DNA from 3 places in the Clostridium oceanicum genome. Region 1 is predicted to be linked to each of the others. Evidence: riboswitches for the same ligand, from Rfam matches in the RefSeq annotation. Region 1 holds a riboswitch; each other region holds the start of a gene.
The links. A riboswitch is a leader RNA that binds a small molecule or an ion and turns the genes downstream of it on or off. The one in region 1 is predicted to bind cyclic di-GMP.
Positions count from the first base shown of each region.

Region 2: linked by a shared signal. The riboswitch ahead of ABDZ71_RS05905 (flagellin N-terminal helical domain-containing protein) and the one ahead of ABDZ71_RS08680 (collagen-binding domain-containing protein) in region 1 are both predicted to bind cyclic di-GMP.
Region 3: linked by a shared signal. The riboswitch ahead of ABDZ71_RS00975 (flagellar biosynthesis anti-sigma factor FlgM) and the one ahead of ABDZ71_RS08680 (collagen-binding domain-containing protein) in region 1 are both predicted to bind cyclic di-GMP.

Region 1 covers NZ_BAAACG010000008.1:557,165-562,151, reverse strand. Annotated here, with positions in the region: gene srtB (class B sortase) at 1-682, opposite strand, end outside; gene ABDZ71_RS08680 (collagen-binding domain-containing protein) at 672-2,990, opposite strand; cyclic di-GMP riboswitch class II at 3,052-3,134, opposite strand; cyclic di-GMP riboswitch class II at 3,190-3,273, opposite strand; gene ABDZ71_RS08675 (sirohydrochlorin cobaltochelatase) at 3,547-4,338, shown strand; gene ABDZ71_RS08670 (GHMP family kinase ATP-binding protein) at 4,351-4,987, shown strand, end outside.
Region 2 covers NZ_BAAACG010000006.1:520,577-525,563, reverse strand. Annotated here, with positions in the region: gene ABDZ71_RS05915 (ABC transporter ATP-binding protein) at 1-437, opposite strand, end outside; gene ABDZ71_RS05910 (hypothetical protein) at 465-1,487, opposite strand; cyclic di-GMP riboswitch class II at 1,752-1,835, shown strand; cyclic di-GMP riboswitch class II at 1,964-2,046, shown strand; gene ABDZ71_RS05905 (flagellin N-terminal helical domain-containing protein) at 2,161-3,807, shown strand; gene ABDZ71_RS05900 (MarR family transcriptional regulator) at 3,884-4,123, opposite strand; gene ABDZ71_RS05895 (threonine aldolase family protein) at 4,319-4,987, opposite strand, start outside.
Region 3 covers NZ_BAAACG010000001.1:212,370-217,356, reverse strand. Annotated here, with positions in the region: gene ABDZ71_RS00985 (2-isopropylmalate synthase) at 1-1,307, opposite strand, end outside; gene ABDZ71_RS00980 (hypothetical protein) at 1,376-1,546, opposite strand; T-box leader at 1,667-1,863, opposite strand; T-box leader at 1,943-2,137, opposite strand; gene ABDZ71_RS00975 (flagellar biosynthesis anti-sigma factor FlgM) at 2,361-2,642, opposite strand; cyclic di-GMP riboswitch class II at 2,860-2,943, opposite strand; gene ABDZ71_RS00970 (APC family permease) at 3,207-4,511, opposite strand; gene ABDZ71_RS00965 (gamma-glutamyl-gamma-aminobutyrate hydrolase family protein) at 4,523-4,987, opposite strand, start outside.

The DNA of each region.
Region 1 (4,987 bases):
CATCATCAAAATCATAAGCACAGGTGCTTAAAGTTATAATAAAATCATTATGGGTTAAACTTATATTTTTTTTAAGCAGAGAATTATTTTTTATTTTGTTTAAAAAGTTTTCATGCTGCTTTTCACTAACAAAGTTTATTTTTCTATAGTTTTCTGTACTTTTAGTTTTATATACAGAAAAAATTTCAAACTTTAAATTTTCAGTTCTAGTATTAAAAGTAATATATTTATTTTTCATAAAGAAATTTTTATTAGTAAATTTGTTTAACTCAGCAAACATGGTGTTAGATTTCATATTATGACCATAAAATATTATATTTTTATCTCTATTTTTAATGTTGTTAGTGATTTTATTTTTATAGTCCATAAATATAGAACCTGAATTGTTATTTTTTTTATAAAAATCTTTGTCTAAATAAAATTTATTATCTTTTCCCTGTACTACAGGAAAATTAATATTAGTATTATTGATTTTTAGCCAGCCCACAAAGTCAGGATTTTTTTTTACTAGTTCATCGAATTTATTTTTATGAGAATTTGTTGCATTTTTATAAGTTTTCTTAATATTTTTTAATAATTTATCATTAGAATAAATATTATAAAAATATTTAAAAATATATGAACTATTAATGATGACAATAGCAATAAAAATATACTTAATTAGTTTATATTTATTTTTCATAACTTTTTTTAATATTTAAAACTTTAATAAGGAATAAACCTATCAAACTTAAAGTTAACAGTACAATATTAACAAAAACACCTTTATCACCTGTTTTAGGATTATAATTTTTAATAGTTTTTACTATATTAGTTTTAGGTGTTGTTTTTTTAGGACTAGTAGTTACTTTTATTGGAATATCTTTTGTTTTAATAATTGGAATGTTATTTGTTGTTTTAGGTTTTAAAGTTACTAGTATAGGTTCAGTATTTTTCTTTTTTTTAGGTTTTAATATTTTTGATTTTATTATCGTTGGTATTGTAGGTACTTTTTGTGGCACTGGTATTTGTGTTTTTATTGTTTGTACTGGCAACATAGTAGGTACTGTTATAGCTGGTGGTAGAGGTTGTAATATTTGAGGCTTAGGAGTAACAAAAGTATCCGTCCAAGTTAATGGAGGAATTTCTTGAGGTTTAGGTAAAGGTTGTAGCATTTGAGGCTCAGGAGTAACAAAAGTATCCGTCCAAGTTAAAGGAGGAATTTCTTGAGGTTTAGGTAAAGGTTGTAGCATTTGAGGCTCAGGAGTAACAAAAGTATCAATCCAAGTTAAAGGAGGAACTTCTTGAGGTTTAGGTAAAGGTTGTAATATTTGAGGCTCAGGAGTAACAAAAGTATCCGTCCAAGTTAATGGAGGAATTTCTTGAGGTTTAGGTAAAGGTTGTAGCATTTGAGGCTCAGGAGTAACAAAAGTATCCGTCCAAGTTAAAGGAGGAACTTCTTGAGGTTTAGGTAAAGGTTGTAATATTTGAGGTTCAGGAGTAACAAAAGTATCCGTCCAAGTTAATGGAGGAATTTCTTGAGGGTTAGGTAAAGGTTGTAGCATTTGAGGCTCAGGAGTAACAAAAGTATCCGTCCAAGTTAATGGAGGAATTTCTTGAGGTTTAGGTAAAGGTTGTAGCATTTGAGGCTCAGGAGTAACAAAAGTATCCGTCCAAGTTAAAGGAGGAACTTCTTGAGGTTTAGGTAAAGGTTGTAGCATTTGAGGCTCAGGAGTAACAAAAGTATCCGTCCAAGTTAAAGGAGGAACTTCTTGAGGTTTAGGTAAAGGTTGTAGTACTTGAGGCTCAGGGGTAACAAAAGTATCAGTCCATTGTTTTGTTGCAGGAGTAAGTGTATACCATGGAATAGTATGTATTGCAGGTGTAAGTTCAGTCCAAGGTATAGATTCTTTTGCAGGGGTAAGTGGAATCCATGGTGTTGATTCTTCAGGTTGAGGCTCGATAACTTGTGGTTTAGGAGTAATTATTTCAGGCTGAGGTTCAACTACTTCTGGTTTAGAAAGTTGTAAGTTTTTAAATAAATTCCAATCAAATCTAAAACTATGCAGTTCAAATCCTTGACGTTGGTGTAAATTTTCAACTATTGCTTGACCATCTATAGCGTTACCTCTACCGGTCAAAGTAGCATTAGGAGCTAGAACGTTTCCTACTAATTCAGTAGATGAAAGATTAATTGTATCAGCATTAGGGAAAACCCATAATATTTTTTTAAATACTTGAGCAAGAGTATTCTTATTGTTTTTAATGAAGGTAGTGGTTAATCTATCTCCATTATATGTAAGTGTTCCAAAATTAAAGTTTACAGAGGATTGATTGGATTTTATTATTAAAAAATCTGAATTTTCCAAATTACCTAAGTCAATTGTATTGCCATTTTTAAGTTCATCAATATTATTTATATTTGCGATTTTAACCCTATCATTAGTAGGGGATTGAACTATTTTTTCATCAGTTGAGTTATTAGGAAAATTATCATATAATTTATTTACTTTTTGGATTGCAGAATTAATATCCCTTTTATACTCATCAAATGCATTTGTAATTGTTTGTTTAGGGAGTACTCTTATTGCTCTATGCATCCAATTAGGAAATATGTTTTTAAATTGTTCATTTGTTATTGTAACACTTTGAGCCATTAAATTTGAATTTCGGTTACTTGATTTAGAGAGAGTTCCACCAACTACTAATGCGCAATAATCATTTACAGGATATGGTATACCCATAACTGCTGATCTAGAGTCCATATACACAGAATAAGATTCTCCACTATTACTTGTTGGAGCATTTAAATTTCCTAATACTGCAACTGGACCTTCAGAGTCTGCATTTTCAGCTGACATGTTTCCAAAAACTATTCCATTGTAATGATTTATATCACCTAGTGTTGGGTGTGCAAATACTTTATTGTTAATTCCAAATGAAATCAAAATGTTTATTATTAATGAAATCAATAATATATTTGCTATGTTTTTTTTACTTTTGTTTTTCATGGTGTCATCTCCTTTTTTTAGAAATTAATATATTTATATAAAATAAACCCTATGCTTAAAATAAACATAAGGTAGGTTGCATCACTAACTCCATACATACAAGATGCCCAAATAAGTATGTATATCAAAGTTTCCCTGAAAGGATATATTATTTTTTACAAGTTAATATATTTATATAAAATAAACCCTATGCTTAAAATAAACATAGGGTAGGTTGCATCACTAACTCCATACATACAAGATGCCCAAAATAAGTACGTATATCAAAGTCTCCCGAGGTGTATATACACATTTTATAGATATTATAATAGCATGGTATTATTTTCTTTGCAAGGATTTTTTTATATCTGATAATAATATATTTATATACTAATAATGATATATTTATAAAATTATACTAGGAGGGTTAATTAGAATATTTTAAATAGGGTATAAATGAAAATGAAAGGATCCTATATAACTAGTATAAAAAAATATTTTTATATTTTTATATATGGTAAAATTATAATATAGGCTCATATTATAATATAAATATTTTAAACTTTAGGAGGAAAATATGAAAAATAAAAAAGCTATACTTGTAGTAAGTTTTGGAACAAGTTATAAAGACGCACTTAAAAACTCTATAGAAAGTACAGAGAATATTATAAAAGATAAATTTAATGATTATGATATAAAAAGAGCATTTACTTCAAATATGATAATAAGAAAAATTTTAAAAAGAGATAATATAAAAATAGATACTCCCAAAGAAGCCTTAGAAAAATTAAAAAAAGAACAATATGAAGAAATTATAGTACAGCCTTTACATATTATGTTTGGAGAAGAATATGAAAAAATAAAAACTGCAGTAAAAGAATATAAAGATAGTTTTAAATCTATAAAACTTGGAAGACCTTTATTATTTAAAACTAAAGACTATAAAATAGCTGTGGATGCATTGAAAAATCAAATGCCAAATAAAGTAGAAAATGATGAAGCAGTTATACTTATGGGACACGGAACAGAACATGAAGCTAATGCAGCCTATTTTCAATATGATTATTACTTAAAGGAATATCTAAATAGTAATATATACATAGCTAATGTAGAAGGAGTTCCTTCTTTAGATTCTGTAATACCAAAACTTAAGGGAAAAGATATAAAAAAAGTTTTATTAATGCCATTTATGCTTGTAGCAGGTGATCATGCAAAATGTGATATGGCAGGAGATGATGAAGACTCATTTAAAAATATATTAAAAAGTGAAGGCTTTGAAGTAGAGATATATCTTAAAGGATTAGGAGAAAATAAAGAATTTCAAAATATATATGTAAATCACATAAAAGATTCTATGGAAAATAATTAATGGTGACCGTTTATGGAATATAACAGTAAATATCCAGGGAGCTTTGGAGAAGTACTTCAAGGTAATTTTAAAGGAAAAGATATTTTAGTATCTTTTCCTATAAATTTATATACTAATGTTAAAATTTTTAAGAATGATTTAAAGAATCAAAATGTGAGAGTTAATAATTTAAATATAAATAATACTATAGAAACTAATAATATAAGAATTTTTAGAAAAAATTTTAAAAATAATAAGTTTAAAATTTTAAATAAAACTGAAGGCAAAATATATAGTAACATAAAGTATAGAAATAATTTTAAAGCTAGTATGTTTATGAAAAAAATCCTTGAAAATTGGGGATATAGTGATTTTTATAAAAAATTTCATATAGAAATTAAAAGTCAGATACCAAAAGGTAAGGGACTTGCTAGTAGTACAGCAGATATTTGTGCTACTTATAAAGTTTTAACTAAAATATTTAATAAGCCCTATTTAGAAGAAGAATTAACAAAATTTTCCCTAGAAATAGAACCTACAGATAGTATTATATTTGATAAATTTAATATATTTGATTATAAATATGGAAAATATAAAGAAGAAATAGGAGAATATATAAAATTTTACATACTTGCATTTGAAGGAAATAGAATAATTAATACTGTTAATT
Region 2 (4,987 bases), on a different contig from region 1:
GCTTGAGCAATACCTACCCTACGTCTCATTCCTCCTGAAAATTTACCTACAGGTTTTTTTCTAACATCATATAATCCAACAAGCTTTAAAAGATAGTCAACTTTTTCATTTGCTTCTTTAGAACTCAATCCTTTCAAGGCAGCAATATATTTTAAAAATTGTTTTGCTTTAAAACTTTTATAAACTCCAAAATCTTGAGGTAAATAACCTATTTTAGCTCTATATGCTTCTTCATCTTCAAAAATGCTTTTTCCATTTAAAACAATATCCCCGCTATCAGGTTTTAATAAAGTTGTCATCTGTCTCATTATAGTAGTTTTCCCAGCACCATTAGGTCCTAAAAGTCCATAAACTCCATTTTCTAAAGTTACTGAAAAATTATTTGTTGCTTTTTTATGACCAAAATTTTTACATAAATTCTTAAGTTCTAATTTCATATTATAATCCTCCTCATATTTCAAAATTTATTTTGCTGTTAATCTCTTAGCTGATGCCTTTATTGCAATAATTGTTATTAAAAAAAGTATTGTTAAAATTGCTAAAATCATGTTAAATGTACTAGTAGATATTCCTAAAAAACTTACATAAAATGAATTCTGATATATATATGGTGGTTTAGCAGAAAATTCAGGTAAAAATAAATCTGGGAAATTAAAACTGCCAAACATATAAATAATTTTTTTAGGTAAGAAGCTCATATAAGGTATAACTTTAAATGATACAAATACAGCTGCAATTAAAGATATAGCTTTCAATGATGTTTTAGATAAGAATGAACACAAAACACATATTAATGAAAATGTTATTAATAAAAATAATATAAATCCTACTTTAATTAAAATAAAGTTTTTAATAGAAATACTTCCATCCAATAGTGTTTGAGGCTGTAATATTCTAAAAGCTTGTAAATTTCCATTTTGTGGTGTACCATATTTAAAAGTTAACTGTACAAATTGAGATATTAAATAAATTATATATATAATACTTGGAATCAATACCCCTAATAATAATTTTGAATTTAATACTTTAAATTTATTTTTGCTAGAGAGAATTAAGTTATCTACTCCACTTACTACTTCATCTGTATAAATTGTACAAAACATCATTATTATAAAAGCTAAAAAATATACCATCATTAAAGGGTTATTTATTCTACTATTGAAAACTTGCCAAAACAATATATCTTTATATCCATTTGATTTTTTATCTTTTAATTGTTCTTTTGCGGACTTAGCCATACTTTCTACATTAGAATCGGCAATTTTTTTTAGTGAATCAATCTTTTTTTGAAATTTTTGATTAGCAATAACTCCTGTACTTCTAGTATCTATTACTTTTTTATATTGCTTATCAATATGAAAATTTTCAGTTTCTAATGTAGGTTTAAAAAACATACAACCAACGGTCATAAATATAAAAAATACCATTAATATTTTATTAGATTTGATTTTAATTTTTTTTGTAAATTCTGTTTTTAAAATACCCATATATCTCCTCCTGCTTGATAATTTTACTTTAACTATTTGAAGCAAAAATATTTTAACAAATATCTTTATTATAGTTAATATTGTAATGTTTATCATAATTTGCAGCCATAGAAGCAACTTACAAAAGCAATGTTTTAACTTACAATATCGTAAGTTTTTATACAATTTGTAATAAAAACTTACGAATTACTTATAATCCACTCCAAACATTTCCATTTTTATTAGTTTTATGCTATAATTTTCATATATTATTTAAGAATATATAATTAACAGGGAAACGTAGATATGCATACTCAATTTGGGCATCTTGTATGCATGGAGTTAGTGATGCAACCTACCCTATGTTCATAATTTTGTGAACATAGGTTTTTTTATTATTAAAAAAACTATAATTTTTTAGTTAATTAACATATCTTTAAAAATCAAATTTAGTAAATAAGAAAATTTATACAGATAAGCTATTTAAAAGAATTTTATACCTTAAGGGAAACGTAGATATACATACTTAAATTGGGCATCTTGTATGTATGGAGTTAGTGATGCAACCTACCCTATGTTCATAATTTAATGAACATAGGTTTTTTTATCTGATTTTTTTAAATAAATTTATAACTAAAAAACAACTTTTATTAAGTATACAAATTATAGGAATTAAATAAGGAGGCACCCTTTAATGAGAATTAACCTTAATACTAATGCAATAACTACACATACAAATATGATGAAAAGTATTCTTCAATCAAATAAATCCACCCAAAAATTATCTTCTGGACTTAGAATTAATAGCGCTAGTGACGACTGTGCAGGGCTTTCAATATCAGAAAAAATGCGTGGACAAATAAGAGGTTTAAAACAAGCTAAAAACAATGTACAAAATGGTATTTCCTTACTACAAACTGCAGAAGGTGCTTTAAAAGAGACTGAATCACTCATTCAAAGAATGAGACAACTTGCAGTACAAGCATCTAATGATATAAATTCAAAGGAAGATAGAGAGCATATACAAAATGAACTAAATCAATTAACATCAGAAGTTAACAAGATAAGTAATCACACTGAATTTAATAATCAAAAATTATTTAAAGGAAGTACTGTTAAAAATAAAATTACTATAATAAAAAGAGAAAACAAACCAGATTTCACCACAGCTAAGACAACAATTCAAGGGTTGAATTTGGAATATACTACTCCTGGATCATTAGGAAATTGCGTAAAATTAGAGTTCATAAAACCTAAATATTATAACCAATATTTAGATATACGTAATTCATTTGTTAAAGCTAAAATTTCTAATAAAAACACAATTGAAAGTCTACCATACTATAACATTAAAATAATACTTTCTACTAATAAGTCAGGAAATATTACATCTACAATAGAAGACGTAAAAAATGAACTTAATAAAAATTATGATGCAACAAATTTATTTAAAAAAATAACCTGTTCAGCTTCATCCCTTTCTAATATAGCCAAGCCACAAAAAGCTACTCCTTTAGAAGGTGGAAGTGATTTAAATACTGAAGAAATGCTATTTAAAATAAATAAAAACTTTCAAAATGGTGATGTATTAATACTAGATGGGAAAAGATATATAGCGATACGAAACACTAAAAATAATAAACTACTAAAAGAAAATGAATTCAACATAGGAAAAAATAAAGATATTACAGCTTTAAATTTATTTAATACAATAAAAAGAAATGATAATTACACTTCAATAGATTTTGATTTATCAAAAGTAGAAAAAAACAACTTAAAATTAGTCCGAATGATAGGTATATATCAAGATAGTCCATTTGATATTAAATTTGAATCTAATAAATTAAACCTAAAGTTACAAACAGGAGCGAATAAAAATCAATCATTTAATATAGAGCTATGTGATATGGGGGCAAATTCTCTTGGAATTTCTAATTTATCTATAAAAGATACTAACTCTATTAAATTCACACAAACACATACAAAGAACTTAAATAAGAGAATAATTAATAACACTAATAGGAAAATTAAAGAATATGCTTTAGATGTTTCAAGTCATGAAAAATGCACAGCAGCTATAGAAGACCTTGATAAAGCAATAGAAAAAGTTTCTTCTTTTAGAGCTAAACTTGGAGCTTATCAAAATAGATTAGAACACACAATAAATAATTTATCTACTTCCTCTGAAAATCTAATATCATCAGAAAGTAGAATCAGGGATACTGATATGGCAAAAGAAATGATGAATTTATCTAAAAACAATATATTGGTACAAGCAACTCAGGCAATGCTTTATCAATCAAACCAAAAACCACAAGGAATTCTTCAATTATTAAGATAATTATATCTATAGCAACATAGAATCTTTTGTAAACTTCAAATTCATTAAATAAAAATAAGCACTAAAATTTTAGTGCTTATTTTTCACTATACTTTTTTATATCATACCACTCTGATTTTATATTTTCTTCCATCCTATAAATAAGTTCAAGAACCTTTTTCTTTTTTTTATTAAATCCCTTAAAGCATGTATCTATAATTCTGTTTTTCTCTCTTATAATTTCACAATATACCTGCTTAGGCTTATCCTTAGGATAGAATTTATAAGAACCCTTATAAATTTCATCTTTCTTTTTAATTACAAGTTCTTGTTTCATAAATTTAAAAATACTCTTAGTAATTGTAGTTTTATCACTTTTTAGAATACTTGATAGCTTTATTAAATCAATTCCAGGATATTCACAAACTCTAGATAAATATATAAATTGCTCATATCAATTAACTCTTTCTAAATTTTGAAGATCCAAATTTACTATAAAAATTATGAGAATCTTTTTATAAATAATTTATATTTAATTATTTAATTTTTTAATTTCTTCAATTAATTTCAAAACTTCTTCTTTTTTAGTAGCCCATGAAGTAACTAATCTAATTGAAGAATAATTTTCATCTACTTTTTCCCAAATATAAAATCCAAACTTTTTTTCTAATTTTTCGATTACTTCATTTTTTAAAATAGGAAATATTTGATTGCTTAAAGATTCAGTTAAAAATTTAATTCCAGCCTCTTTTAGTCCTTTAGTTATTAGTTTTGCCATTTCATTTGCATGATTTGCAAGATCAAAATAAAGATTATCCTTAAACAAAGTTTCAAACTGTATTCCTAAAACTTGCCCTTTTGCAAGTAATCCTCCTTTTTGCTTTACATTATATTTAAATCCATCTCTTAAAGCTTCATTTCTTATAACTATAGCCTCTCCTAAAAGTGCTCCATTTTTAGTTCCACCAATATAAAAAGCATCTGTAAAATCATACATATCCTTCAAAGTCAAATTAGCTTCTTTAACAGAAAGTGCAGATCCAAGTCTTGCACCATCAGCAAATAGTATAAGTCCTTTAGATTTACAATATTCATTTAAGTTTTTTAGTTCTTCTTTTGTATATACTGTACCAATTTCTGTAGCATTAGAAATATAAACAAGTTTTGGTTTTACAAAATGCTCACAATTATAAGGAGTTAT
Region 3 (4,987 bases), on a different contig from region 1:
TCTATTGCTTTAAAAGTTGCATCTACAGGACCATCACCACAAGCGGCCTCATTAATTTCTTCATCTTTAAAACGTATTTTAACAGTAGATGTTGAAACAACACTTCCACTTGAAACTTGATAATATTCAAGTTTAAAAGTTTCCTCTACTTTAAATACTTCTTCTCTAACTAAGGCTTCTATATCTTCATCTGATACGATTTTTTTTCTATCTGCTAAATCTTTGAATTTATAAAAAGCTTCTGTTATTTTTTCTTCTTTCAAATCATTATACCCAATTTCTTCTAATCGCTTTTCAAAAGCATGTCTTCCTGAATGCTTACCTAAAACTATTGAATTCTTATTTAATCCTACAGACTCTGGAGTCATAATTTCATAAGTTTCTCGACAATTTAAAACTCCATGTTGATGAATTCCAGATTCATGAGCAAAGGCATTTTCTCCTACAATAGCTTTATTATTTTGTATATGAATTCCTGTTAAATCACTAACCAACCTACTAGTTCTCATTATCTCCTTTGTGACGACATCTGTATAGGAATTATATATATCTTCTCTAGTTTTAATTGCCATAACTATTTCTTCTGTTGCAGCATTTCCAGCTCTTTCTCCAAGTCCATTCATAGAACATTCAATTTGCTCAGCACCATTTTTTATTGCTGCCAATGAATTTGATACTGCCATACCTAAATCATTATGACAATGAACACTTATAATAGCTTTATCAATATTTTTAACATTTTCTTTTATCCCTTTTATAAATTCACCATATTCATCAGGAGTCGTATATCCAACAGTATCTGGTATGTTTAATACATCTGCTCCTGCATCAATTACTTTTTCTAAAACCTCATACAAAAAATCTTTTCTAGTTCTTGATGCATCTTCTGGAGAAAACTCAACATTTTTGCAAAGTGATTTAGCATACTTAACCATTTCACAGGCTCTTTTTAAAACCTCTTTTGGTTTCATTTTTAACTTATTTTCCATATGAATATCAGAAGTAGCAATGAAAGTGTGTATTCTAGGCTTTCTAGCATACTTTAAAGCTTCCCATGCAGTATCTATATCTTTTTTTGTTGCTCTTGCAAGCCCTGTAACTACAGTATTTTTGATATTTTTTGAAATGGCTTTAACTGCTTCAAAATCACCTTTAGATGCAACGGGAAAACCTGCTTCAATAACATCTACTCCTAGTTTTTCTAATTGTTTTGCAATTTCTACTTTTTCATTTATGTTAAGACTTACTCCTGGAGTTTGCTCCCCATCTCTTAATGTAGTATCAAAAATATATATTTTTTTATTCACTAAAACCACCCTTTCATTACTAAAAAATTATGTTTTGTTAGTAGTTATTCTTTTAAATTTGTGTAAAATTAAAAAGTCATAAATGCTACTGAATAGTCACAATCATCGCTGTCTTCTTTTTTCATAGTTCTTAAATATTCATAGTATGAACTATCTACCTCATGAATTTTAGAATCTCTTTCCTTTTTTAAATCAGAATTTTCCAAATTTTTAGAATTTACAAATTGTACGTATGACATAATAAATTTCCTCCTTTGATTTATATTTAAACATATTTATATATAATAAAGTTCCACTGGCCAAATGAAAAAATATTAAACTTAACTTAATTTTAGGTATAAAAAAAAGACAGTCTTCCCCTATGGGGCGAGAAATCTGTCGCGGTACCACCCATTTTTTTCACTTAATTTTGATAACGGCTATGCCGACTTAGCTTACTATAATTTCAGCTTAGTAGCTCTAGGGTGAGTTTCGATAGGTGTATTTATGGGTTCTCAGCTATCCCCACTCTCTTTAAAATACTTAAATATCTACTTAATCCTGTCATTGCTTTTATATAATTCATTTTTTAATAATATCTATTTTTGTTAATTTGAGGGTATTTTTTTATAATAAAAAAGACAGAGCTTCTCCCTCTATGGGGCGAGAAGTCTGTCGCGGTACCACCCAAATTTATACTTAATCTAAATAACGGCTATGCCGGCTTAGCTTACTACAATTTCAGCCTACAGCTCCAGGGTGAGTTTCGATAGGTGCATTTATGGGTTCTCAGCTACTCCCACTCTCTTTAAAATACTTAAATATCTACTTAATCCTGTCATTGCTTTTATATAATTTATTTTATTGTTTATTACTTTACTATGAAAATTAATTTATGTCAATAGTTTTTTTCTTTTTCAAATGAACCTCAATAATTAATTTTTATCATTTTAACATCAAAATAATTCAATTGTCAATACATTTTGAATACTTTTTTAAAGAATATTTTTTTAAACGTTTTAATATAACAAATTTTAAATATTATGATTTTATTTTTAATAATATAGTTACTTATTAATATTTTTCTTTTATAGATTTTAAAATTTTTTTTGCAATTAATTTAGAATCAATTTTGTAATTTCCATTTTTAATTTGTTTTTGTATAGAAAATATTTTTTCATCATTAATATTTGTATCTTCATTTAACATGCAGAAACTAAGTTGCTTTCCTACAGATGATATTTCAACTTTATCTTTAAATTTTATTTCATTAATCCTTCTAGATTTTTTTAAAGCTTTATTTTTGAAGTAAGAATTTTTTTTAAATTCTAGTGAATCTATTTTTCTTATGTTCATATAATATATCCTCCTAAGTTTAATATATTAAGTTCATTCCAATTGAATTCTATATTAATAATCTAAAACTCCAAGGAATAATAATTTTCATAATAAATCAAATAACTCACCTACCTTCTATAATTTTTAGCTTCCACTTTTCAAATTACCATCTCCTTTTTATTAAAAATTAATATTTAAATGTCCCATATATAAAACAAACCCAACGTTCAAAATATGAACATTGGGTAGGTTGCATCACTAACTCCATACATACAAGATGCCCGAAATAAGTATGTATTTCAAAGTTCCCCTAAAAGGATATTTATTTTTATTAATGATTTAATATTTATAAAAATAAGTTATAACTACAAGTGTCAAGATAAAATTATTATTTATTATTTATCCCTATAAATAGGATAAAACACAAAACCCTTTAAAGCATATGAAATAATAACCAAATTTATATATATTATAATATCATGGTATTATTTTCTTTTCAATATTTTTAACAAAGTTTTAATATTATAAAATATTTTATTTAAAAATACTGTGAATAAAAATATTTTATACAACTTATAATTTCTACATTTCACAATCTAATTCTTCAGTTTGTACATTTTTATCTTTCATAAAAAAGTATAAAGGTATTCCAAGAAGTAAACCACCAAGACCCCAAAGTATTTTTTCCATTGATGATTGAGTTATAAGCCATCCACTGACTATTACTGCAAGAATTGGTATTACAGGTCCAAGAGGCACTCTAAATGAAGTTTTTAAGTCTGGTCTCTTTTTTCTTAAAATTATAACTGCTAAACAAGTAGGAACATATTGAACGAATCTTGAAACAACACTTATTGCAGCAAGCTTTGTAAAACTTCCTGATAAAGCTATTGGTATTGCAAGAGCTACTGTTATTATTATAGCAATATAAGGAGTGTCAAATTTGCTTTTCTTAGCCACAACTTTAGGGATTAATCCATCTTCTGCAAGAGCTACACCACTTCTTGGAGTTATAAATGACGCTGCTATATTTATTCCACCTATAGATATAAGTGTACCTGCTGTAACTACAGCCCCTCCTATAGGGCCTAAAAACACTCCTGCTGCATCTGCAACTGGTGTAGATGTACTCCCTAAACTTTGTCCTAAAATCCCTATAGACACTGATTGAATTAACAAATAAAAGACAGATACTATAATCATTACTGTTATAATTGCTTTAGGGATATTCTTTTGAGGATTTTCCATATCTTCAGCAGCAACAGCTATAGATTCAAAACCAGTAAATGCATAAAAAATCAAAAGAGCTGCTGAACCAAAAGAACCAGCTTTATACGATCCTCCTGGAAATAAAGGAGTAAAACTACCTCCCTTTATAAAAAATATACCTACAGCTACAAATAAAATTAGTGGCAATAATTTGCCTAAAGTTATTATATTATTTAATGTTTTTGATATATTTACACCTAATATGTTTAATACTCCAAGACCAACTAAAATACCTACAACTATAAAATTTTTTATTGTACCTTCCGCTGCAGCTGGCCATACCTTTCCAAGTGCTGTTGTAAATCCAACAGCCATAGTTGCCCAAGCTATTATACTTATAGCCCATTTCATAAATCCTACTTCAAAGCCTACAAAATCCCCAAAGGCTTCTTTAGCATAAACATATGGACCACCATTTTTCTTAAACATGCCTCCAACTTCTGCAAAACATACTGCTATACTTACAACTAAAAGCATGTCAAATAATATTACACCTATACTTGCAGTTCCTATTAGTTTCATTGCTTGATTAGGCAATAAAAATATTCCAGAACCTATTATAGCGTTAATTCCTAAAAGAACTATACTCCAAAATCCAAACTTTTGTTTATTAGCCATATTATCTCTCCTTAGTTTTTCTTAGCTTCTTTTATAAATCTCTCAAATATTTTTGCCATATAATCGTTATCTTTTGACATCATCTCTGGATGCCATTGTATACCTAATATAAATTGAGTTTCACTTTCTATAGCTTCTATAACTCCATCTTTAGCAGTTGCTGCTATTTTAAATCCTTTTGGTACATCTTTAACTGCTAAATGATGAAAAGAATTTGTTATTATTTGTTTTCCTAAAATCTCTTCTAAAATGGTTCCTTTTTTTATATTAACAGTATGAGTTGGTATATTTGATAAATGTTCTTGATTATGCTTTATGTAACATCCATCTATTTCTGATAAATCTTGATATAAACTACCACCGCTATGTACAGTTATAACTTGATGGCCTCTACATATTCCTAATATTGGCTTTTCTTGTTCTTTAGTCAATTCTAATAATTTACAATCAAATTTGTCTCTTTTAGGCATTATTGC